3 regions of the Romboutsia sp. LXY-2 genome follow, and region 2 is predicted to be linked to each of the others. Evidence: riboswitches for the same ligand, from Rfam matches in the RefSeq annotation. Region 2 holds a riboswitch; each other region holds the start of a gene.

Region 1 (3,294 bases), 310 kb from region 2:
AAATCATATGTATAGTTTGGATGGTCATAAGTTCCTGTTAAGTTTACTTCTACACCGATTTCTTCTAAGTTTTTATTGTCTTCTTCTGTTTTATTAGCAGGGCCCATTTTATCAAGACCACTACTTAATCTCTTAGTTAATGTATCCCCGTATGTATACTTACCTTCGTTTACATCATTTGAGCCTTCTACATAATTAGGATTTGGTCCATAATCTCCATCCATAACCCAAATTAAAGCTCCACCAAGATTCTTCTCTTCTATATACTTTAATCTTTCATCTATCGATTGCTCATTTTCAAAAGTTAAGAATACTTTTTCATTATTTTGCCATATATATGGTACTTTACCCACTTCATCCCAATGAACTTTTAGATTTGGATCTTGTTCCATTAAGTTTAGTACATGCCATAATGGATTTGCTCCTGCAGGTATTTGCTTACCATTTGCATCTAAATCTCCCCATATGTTATACTTTCCTGTTGCTGGTGTTTTACTTGAACCATGAAGTCCGTTTCCATTTCCACCTTGAACATTTTCCCATCCTCTTGTGTAATATGGTACACCCATTAATATTTTTTCTGGAGGTAATACCCCTCTATAATACTTGTATGACCAGTCCATACCAAGAACTGGCCTTATCATATTCATTGTTTCTCTATCTGCTGGGTCTGGATATATATTAGCTTGATTTTCAACAAACTCATTCCATCCACCGTGATAATCATATGACATTATACTTAAGAAATCTAATTCTTTTGCATATTCATTTGATTCTACTCCACCTAATACCCATGATGACGCACTTACAGCTGCTGTTAAAAGATATTCTGTATTATCTTCAGCCGCTGCTTTATCTAAAGCTTGGTTAAGCTTTTTCATCATTATGTTATATCTTGCATTTATAGTTTTTCTTCTTGGCTCAGAAACCTCAAAGTCGTCAGGGTTACCAGATTGACTAGTTGATGAAGGGAACTCAAAGTCTATATCTACCCCATCAAAACCATACTGTCTTACAAAGTCTACACATGATTGAACAAAAGTATCTATTCCCTCATCAGTATCCATCATTGTGTAGAATCCTTTTGAGCCTGCCCATCCCCCAACAGACATTAATAATTGAACATCTGGATATTTTTTCTTCATCTGTTGTAAAAGATTAAAATGACCTTTGTATGGTAAACTTTCATCTAATTCTATTTTTTCTCCGTTATAAGTTAAATCCATACCTTCAAAATTTTCTTCTAATGCTGCAAATTTATCACCAAATGATATCTTATTTGTTTGTGAGTCTACCATAGCAAAAGAATATTGAATATGAGTTAAAGAATCCCATTGTAAATCTGTTACATTAAAATAGTTGTGCTCTTTGCTTTTATAAGCCCACTCTGGAAAATACCCAACTATTTTTCTTTCTAAGTCTTCATTCTTTTGATTTACTTGAGTAGTTTCAAAATCACCTGATTTTAGTGCTGAAGCGTTAAGTGGTGTCACTATCATTGTAAGTAATGTTGCTAATGACATGATTTTACTTAATTTTTTTAGTTTCATAATACCTCCTATAATTTCAAATAAAAATTTACTACATTTGAGCTACTACATCCGCAAATCACCTGGCATTTTGCGGTGCAAAAATGTTTTAGGTATAAACTAAATTTAATAGAGGTGCCTATTTGATAAGTATTTCAATATGTTTTGGTAAAACATGTTAAGATAATAACTTTTGCATAAATAAAGCCTACAAAAAATATATAAATACTCTTTGGCAACTGGCTGGCATAGATTTTTCCTTAGCCCCTATAGCTTTGCGTCACTAACTTTCGTTAATTTTGCCCTATTAAATTTTATTTATTAATAATCTTCCATTTAATTGTATATACATTCACCTGTACATCCAACGAAATGTATATACATTATGTACGTCACAGTATTATAATAACTTTAGCTATAATTTACTAATATGCAAAAAGAGTTATTTATAAATAAACCTTTCCTCTTCGTCTGTTGCTTAAAATATTTTACGCTCAAAACCTTATTTTATTGGTATTACATAGATTCAACAATAATTTTCATTACAACTTGTGAAATCATATGTTTTATTGGACACTAAAAGAGCACTATTTCTAGCACTCTTTAACTTGAAATTTTAATACAATTGTAAATCTATCTTTCTAATATAGGAACATAAATATCCATAACAGTATCTTTTCTATGGTGACATCTTTCATCATAAAATTCAAAGTCTATCTTTTCTTCATCAAAAACATAGCCACTATCTTTAAACCACTCTTCAAATATATATTTCCAAGTTTCTTTTATTATTTTAGCAAAATCATCTTGAGATAAATCATCAGTCGTATCCACTGGTGGAGTTGTAAAGACCGCATATGTTGCTTCTGGGATTTCTATTGTAATCATGTCTTCTGTAACAGATTTAAAATCATTAACAAGTACACCCAAAAGATATGTCGCTTCTCCATCTTTGTTACAAGATGGAATGCATACTCCAACTTCACCATGTTTTTCTGGTTTTAAAATTTCATACATTTTACTTTCTAAATTTTCACCATTGTAATTACTCCAAAATGAAGCAATATCCTTAGTAAAACTTCCATTAGAAATATTTGTCTTTATACCATACCCTGCAACTTTAAATGCAGGCTTATTTACAATAATAGGATTCATAATATAACCTCCAAGTTTACATATTGATTCTTTATTAGAATAGCAGCCTTCCATGCGTTTTATATATTGTGTTGGGCTAAATCCATACTCTTTTTTAAATGCTTTCGAAAATCCATTGTGTGTATCAAATCCATACTCCAAGGCTATATCTATAATTCTATTTCCATCAAATAGTTTCATAGCCGCCAAGGATAATTTTCTTTTCTTTACATATTCCATCAAAGTAATACCATAATACATATTAAATATTCTACAAAAATGAAAAGTAGAATATCCACATCTACTTGAAATCAACTCCGGAGTTAATTCATTATTTATATTTTCTTCAATAAACTCAATAGATTTTGACATTACTTCGCTATAATTCAATTGTTCACCTACTTTCATCACGTGATAATTAAAGTATATCAACTTAATTGAAGTTATATTGTTCCTAAATTGCTATGTTTATTTAATTGTATAAAAAAAGCCATCTTAATAAACAAGAGTTTATCAAGATAACTTTAATATTGTATATATTTTCAATAATATTATCTATTATTTACTTTCACCTTAAGGTTGGGTCTTTTGATAAATACTTATTATAATAATAAATAATCATTATTATTGC
Region 2 (3,294 bases):
GGTAAGTGTATAAAAGATATTTCATGGCCTAAAAACTGCCTAGTTGTTGCTATTATTAGAGGTAATAAAGAGATATTACCAAAAGGATCAACAGAGATAATAGCAGGAGATTATTTGACTGTTATGACAGATCAAAGCAGTTCTTCTGAAATATTAGAAAAGGTAAGTAGGTTGGCAGAGAGTTAAATAACTTGATTATAGATATATGTATATAAAATATATGTATATTAAAAGGAGTAGAAAAATCTACTCCTTTTTGTTATCTATATTATTTGTAATTTATATTATTTATTATCTAAGAAATGGAATGAATATAAGCTAAAGTTGTTATAACCACTTTCATATATAACATCTACTGAGCCCATACCACTTACTAAATCTGCATCTATCTTTATCTTTCCATCAACTAATATATCTTCTAATTTTAACTCTTGTGGATTTTGATTTGGATATAATACTACTTTTGAAGGCTTTATTATATTCCCATCTAAATCTATAGCTGTATAGTCTAATTCAAAGAAGTTATCTTTGCTAGGTTTAGCTACCTCTTTAGCCATAACATAATTTTCAAGTCCAGTTACATCCTTTAAGTTAGTTAAGTTCTTTAGTGGAGATAGATCTGTTACCTCATTGTAGTTTATATTTAAACTTTCTAAGTTTGTTGCAGATTCTATACCACTTAAGTTTTGTAGGTACATATCATCTTCAAAGTTTAACGACTTAACTTTTTTCATATCTCCTACAGTTATAAGATCACTTTTTAATCCTAAAGAATTTTTTATTGCATTTCTTAAAGATTCATCTTCTATATTTACTACTTCATCTAGTTTTTCTATTTTTTCTAATTTATCTATAGCATCAGCTAATTTATTTATCATCTCCTTAACTTCCGCTTGACCAGGGTTACTTGAGTATGCAATTCTAGTTGCTTCTCTTATAGTTCTTTGGAAATTAACATAACTTTCTTGAGTATACTCATTTAAAGTTACATCTGGAGCATTTTTTATCATATTTTTTAATTTATCTAAGTCAGATTGATTTACATCTGATTTAATGTCTAATTTAACCATCATTGGTACGTTAGAGTTTGTTGCATCTCCTTCTATTCTGAATTCTAATGCATCTCTATAATATGGAACACCATTTGATGCTTTTATAAAGAATTTTATTTTGTAAGGTGATATAGAATCACAGTACGGTAATACTTCTAAGTACATATTTGCTGTTTTTATAATACTTACTCTTGGTGCATATGCAGTACAAGATGTATTAAATCTAGCTCCAGCAGTAGTTTCTAAAGTTAAATCAAATCCATTTAGTAATTCATCTTTAGTTACACTTGTTCTACTAGCTACTATCTTAGGTGTTTCAGCTACACCTAAATCATTTACAACTGGTATTTTTACAGTTAAATCATGGTCTATATCAAGTACAGACGAGTCTATTGTTATTTCCCAAGTATCAATATATTCTATACCTGGATTTGGCTCATATACTCCAAACTCAAAATTAACTCCATCAGAAGGTGCTATTAATTGAGTCTGTACATCATAGTTTTGAGTTATTGCAGGTCCTAGCTTAGAATAATCTTTAGTAGTAAATTTAGCACCTTTAAGTTCTAAATTTACCCATTGCCATCCTCCACCATCTTTTAAGAAGTCAGAGTATTTAACGCTACTTTGCTTTGATACTAAACTAGCTCCTGATTTTTGTTCACTAGATACCTCTAACGTTGGTACTTCTACATTACCATCAACTCCATTTGCAGACGATATTGATACATTAGTAACAATCAATGCTGCAGCTACTGCTAAACTAAAAAATCTTTTGTTCATTTTAACTTTCTCCTTTAATATTAATTTTATTAAAGAAACGTACAGTTATAAAACAAATTTAAAGCCTCTAATTTCAACTCTTTTAGGTATCATAAATATTTCTTTGATATAATTATAATTGCTATAAAATTAAAGTCAGTTAAAAGAGTATTAAATTTTTACAAAGAATATGTATATTCTTTGGCAACTGGCTAACATAGTTTATAAAACCTTAGTCCCTTTAGCTTTGTGCCCCTAGGTTTCCCTAGGTTTACCATTGAATCAAATTTTACCTCGATTTAAAAAATAGAATAACATATATTTTATAATAAATCTATAATTTACCAGAAATTATATTTGAATATTTAATAATTTTAAAACTAAATCATTAATATGATTATGAGTTTGTTATTAAAAATGTAGAAAAGTTTAAAAATAAGAAGCTGATAATAAAGAGCAGTATAAAGGAATTAAATAAAATAATACTAAAAGCTCCTAGCATATGTCTAGGAGCTAATTTTATTTTATATATAAATATAACTAATAAAATAGTAATAAAAATACAATTTTCTACAAAAAATGTCGATAATGTACAAGAAAAGGTATAGATATTAAAAGAATTCATATCAATATTTTTATACAATAAACTTGTAAGAATAAAATAATAATAAGGAGGTACCCCTATGAGAGATGCACTAGGAATGATAGAAACTAGAGGGTTAGTAGCGGCTGTAGAAGCAGCAGATGCTATGGTTAAGTCTGCAAACGTTTCGTTGATTGGATACGAGACTATAGGTTCAGGTATGGTAACAGTAATGATACGAGGAGATGTAGGAGCTGTAAAAGCTGCAATAGATGCAGGAACAAGTGCAGCTACAAGAGTTGGCGAGGTAATATCTTCACACGTAATAGCTCGTCCTCATGATGAAATAGAAAAAATTGAATGTATGAAATCTTCATTAGATAAACACTTATTATAATATACAAGCTGATTAGGAAGTAAAAGAATTAAGGAGGCAAAAATGAGACAAGAAGCATTAGGTATGATAGAAACAGTAGGCTTAGTAACTGCTATAGAAGCAGCAGATGCTATGGCTAAGGCTGCTGATGTTACATTAGTAGGGTACGAAAACGTTGGCTCAGGTATGATAACAGTACTTGTTAGAGGAGATGTAGGAGCTGTTAAAGTAGCTGTAGACACAGGTGTTGATGCAGCTAAGAGAATCGGAACAATAATATCTACTCACGTAATAGCAAGACCACACAATGAAATTGATTCAATAATAACTCAATATAACGTTTAATTAATAATAGACAATAAAGTTAAGTACGCCATGCATAATTAGTAAAGTCCATTGAGTAAATGATATATATAGTTAGAAAACTGATTGAATTATATAAATAGACATAGGAATATAAGTTGAAATATATATTGAAATATATGAAATAATATAAGCCAGAAATAGATGAATCAAAATAT
Region 3 (3,294 bases), on a different contig from region 2:
CCACCTCCATATGGGCAACCATTTGTGTGTAAATGTGGACCATAGCCATGGTGATAATGGTAACTTCCAAGACCGGATACATTTTTATTATCTCTGTGGCCTCCATTAGAATCGGTTCTCCCTGAGTGTGCATCTACTACTGAGATGTTCATTATTAAACATAATGAAATTGCACCGATTACTTTTGCAAATTTGTTTCTTTTTATAATCATTTCTTTCTCCCTTTTTGCTGATAATTCTAATTGTTGATAATGTAAAAGTAATTTTCTTTGTCTATTCTACCACTTTTATTTGTCGATATTTGTAATATTATGTTTGAATTGTATTTTTTTGAATGTTAATTTTCTAACCATTAATAAGTAAAAAAAATAAACTCTATTTCTAGAGTTTATTTATATATTATCCAAATTTTAATGAAAGATCTTCTTTTCTCTTAAGCTTAGACTTTACATAAACACTAGCTGTTAATAACCCAACTACTAATAACACTGCTCCAGTTAATCTAAACTTACCTATTAATCCCTTTATTACAACTCCTATAACCGTACCTAAGTAAGGCACATTTACAGCTACATTTTCATACACTCCAGTTATAGAGCCCACAGTACCTATTATAATCATAAGAAGTCCTGAAGCTATCATAGCTGCTCCCATCCATGCAAACTTTCTTTTCTTTCTTCTCTTCCAAATAGGGAAGTATAATCCACAAAGAACAAATACAGCCACTATTAATGCTATTATCACTAATCCACTATCCAATATATTTGCATACTTAGACATCTTTATTATTCCTAGTGAATCAGCTAAAGTTTTGTTATCTATAATTGCTAATTTATCTTCAATATCATTTAATATCTCTTGTTTTACCACAGTTACATCTAATTTTTCAAAATCATTGTTATAATAATTTGCTCTTACAATATCTTTATATTCATCAGATTCTACATACTCATTTAAACTTTCTTCTACTCTAGATTCATAAACTGACATATTTATTGGAGGCACTTTTTTCATTTCGTTTTTTATGTATCCCACAGCAGAGAATATATCATTATTTACTACCTCTTCTACATCACTTTTACTAATAACATCATCAAAAATACCCTTAGGTAAGTTATTGTCAGCTACGTACTTATTAATTTCTATTTCTATATCCTCATAGATTTCACTGTATATCTTATTCTCTTCAAATGCTTTTGTATATGTTGTTGGATTTAACACTTCCAATTTGAATAATATAGCAGCAAAAGTCAGCACTAGTACTATTGTTAAAGTTATACTAATTATAATTGCTTTAATGTTTTTAATATTATCTTTCACACTATTCTCCTTAATATTTTTATAGGCTCTCCCTTTAGAAGTCTATAATCCTATAACATGTTTTTAAGCGTAAAAAAACTACCTTATATAAAGGTAGCTGCCATCAAAACAAACACTTATCAAATAAGTGTTACTTCAATAAGATTATCTCTTATCGGCAGCTGGCTAGCATAGTATATTACCTTAGCCCCTTTAGCTTTGCGTCCTTGGATTTCTCTAAGTTTGCCTATTTAATTTTATAACAAATTAATTATATATTAAAACTGTTTAAAAGTATATATGTTTTTGCAGCTTTTGTAGAAAAATGTAGAATAAAATTATATTTAATATTAAATACTAAAATAATTAACTACTTTTCTTAAAAAACTTTGAGAAAAAGGACTTCTTCTTTTTAATGTCTTCTTCTTCTACCACTATTTCTACTTCTTCGTTATTTATGACTCTACTTGGATTTTCTATAAATAATCTTTGTGCTTTTTTCTCTCCATACTCTTCACATACATAATCATATGCCTCTCTTATCATAGGTCTTCTTCTTTCAGGCCCATGTGCATCTGTACCTACAAAGTGTACTATACTATTTTTTAATAAAAGCTCAGTTATTCTATGAGCTTCACTACTACCTTTACCTAGCACACTAGAAGCATTTATTTGTATAAGTGCCCCTTCTTTTATTGCCTCAGTTAATAAGCTTGGATTTTGTTGAATATCATTATATCTTTCTACATGAGCAAGTATAGGCACATAACCTCTTATCTTAAACTCATAGACCACTTCGCTTAATTTCTTAGGAAAATTAGTAGGTGAAAACTCTACAAGGACATATCTACTGTTGTTTAAAGTATAAAACTCTTTTTTCTCAATACACTCTAAAAAACTATCATCAAAATATAATTCGTTACCTATTATAACTTCGACATCTATTCCATTTTCTTTAATGATTTTATTAAAATTTTCTACTTCTACTAATAGCTCCTCCCCTTTAGTATATTTAAATTGAGGATGATAATGCGAAGTATTTACTATCTTTTTTATTCCTTCGCTTTCTGCTATTTTTAACATTGAAAGTGCATCCTCTAAAGTCTTCGCTCCATCATCTACACCTGGCACTATATGACAATGTATATCTATCATGTCTTTACTCCCCCTGTCTAATAATAATGATTTTATTATAGCATAAATTTAATATTATAATACATTTTAAACCTAAAATACGACAAAATAAAACAGCCGACTCTATTCTATAAGAGTCAACTGTTAAAACATAGTCCCTATTTATATTTTTTACCTTTATTGTTGTGGAGTCGGCTCTGGTGTTGGTACTGGATCCGGCGTTGGTGTAGGGTCTGGTGTTGGTGTTGGATCCGGAGTAGGTGTAGGATCTGGTGTTGGATCCGGTGTTGGTGTAGGATCTGGTGTTGGATCCGGTGTTGGTGTTGGTGTCGGCTCTGGATCCGGTGTCGGAGTTGGATTTGGTGTAGGGTTTGGTGATGGATTTGGCGTCGGTGTAGGGTTTGGCGTTGGTCTTTGATTCGGTCTCTCATTTTGCTCTGGCCTTACCACTTCATTGCTCTCATCGTCATCATTTACTGATTCTGTATCTACTTCTACTTCTTCCTCCGGTGTCGCTTCTTCCTCAGTTACCTCTACTTCTTCTTTTTCTTCTTCTACTTTAGGTTCTTCCTCTAATACATGAGCTGGAGGACTCTTGTAGTTATCCGCTGATGCTAAGCTACCCTGGCTTGTACAAAATCCTGCTGTAGCTAAAGCCGTTACTAGTACCCCTCCTACTATTATCTTTTGTTCTTGTTTTTTCATATCTTACCCCTCAACTACTATATATTTATAATCATTTCCTTAGTATTATTTTATCATAAAATGAAAATATATACATTTATTAGATGTATATATTTTCCTACAAAAAATTATTTATCTTCTATTATTAATCCCCTATGTCTTAATAAGGCACAAATG

What was found. A riboswitch is a leader RNA that binds a small molecule or an ion and turns the genes downstream of it on or off. The one in region 2 is predicted to bind cyclic di-GMP.
Region 1: it holds a riboswitch for cyclic di-GMP, as region 2 does, so the genes downstream of both, ACI48P_RS02670 (glycosyl hydrolase family 18 protein) here and ACI48P_RS01140 (hypothetical protein) in region 2, are expected to answer to the same signal.
Region 3: it holds a riboswitch for cyclic di-GMP, as region 2 does, so the genes downstream of both, ACI48P_RS17070 (hypothetical protein) here and ACI48P_RS01140 (hypothetical protein) in region 2, are expected to answer to the same signal.

Annotation. Positions count from the first base shown of each region.
Region 1 covers NZ_JBKFGI010000001.1:551,416-554,709, forward strand. The annotation lists gene ACI48P_RS02670 (glycosyl hydrolase family 18 protein) at 1-1,550, opposite strand, end outside; cyclic di-GMP riboswitch class I at 1,761-1,843, opposite strand; gene ACI48P_RS02675 (AraC family transcriptional regulator) at 2,163-3,053, opposite strand; gene ACI48P_RS02680 (DUF2238 domain-containing protein) at 3,232-3,294, opposite strand, start outside.
Region 2 covers NZ_JBKFGI010000001.1:244,557-247,850, reverse strand. The annotation lists gene ACI48P_RS01145 (ClC family H(+)/Cl(-) exchange transporter) at 1-186, shown strand, start outside; gene ACI48P_RS01140 (hypothetical protein) at 285-1,835, opposite strand; cyclic di-GMP riboswitch class I at 2,015-2,100, opposite strand; gene ACI48P_RS01135 (BMC domain-containing protein) at 2,498-2,794, shown strand; gene ACI48P_RS01130 (BMC domain-containing protein) at 2,837-3,118, shown strand.
Region 3 covers NZ_JBKFGI010000011.1:220,247-223,540, forward strand. The annotation lists gene ACI48P_RS17065 (YHYH domain-containing protein) at 1-212, opposite strand, end outside; gene ACI48P_RS17070 (hypothetical protein) at 400-1,320, opposite strand; cyclic di-GMP riboswitch class I at 1,474-1,557, opposite strand; gene ACI48P_RS17075 (tyrosine-protein phosphatase) at 1,666-2,454, opposite strand; gene ACI48P_RS17080 (hypothetical protein) at 2,611-3,138, opposite strand.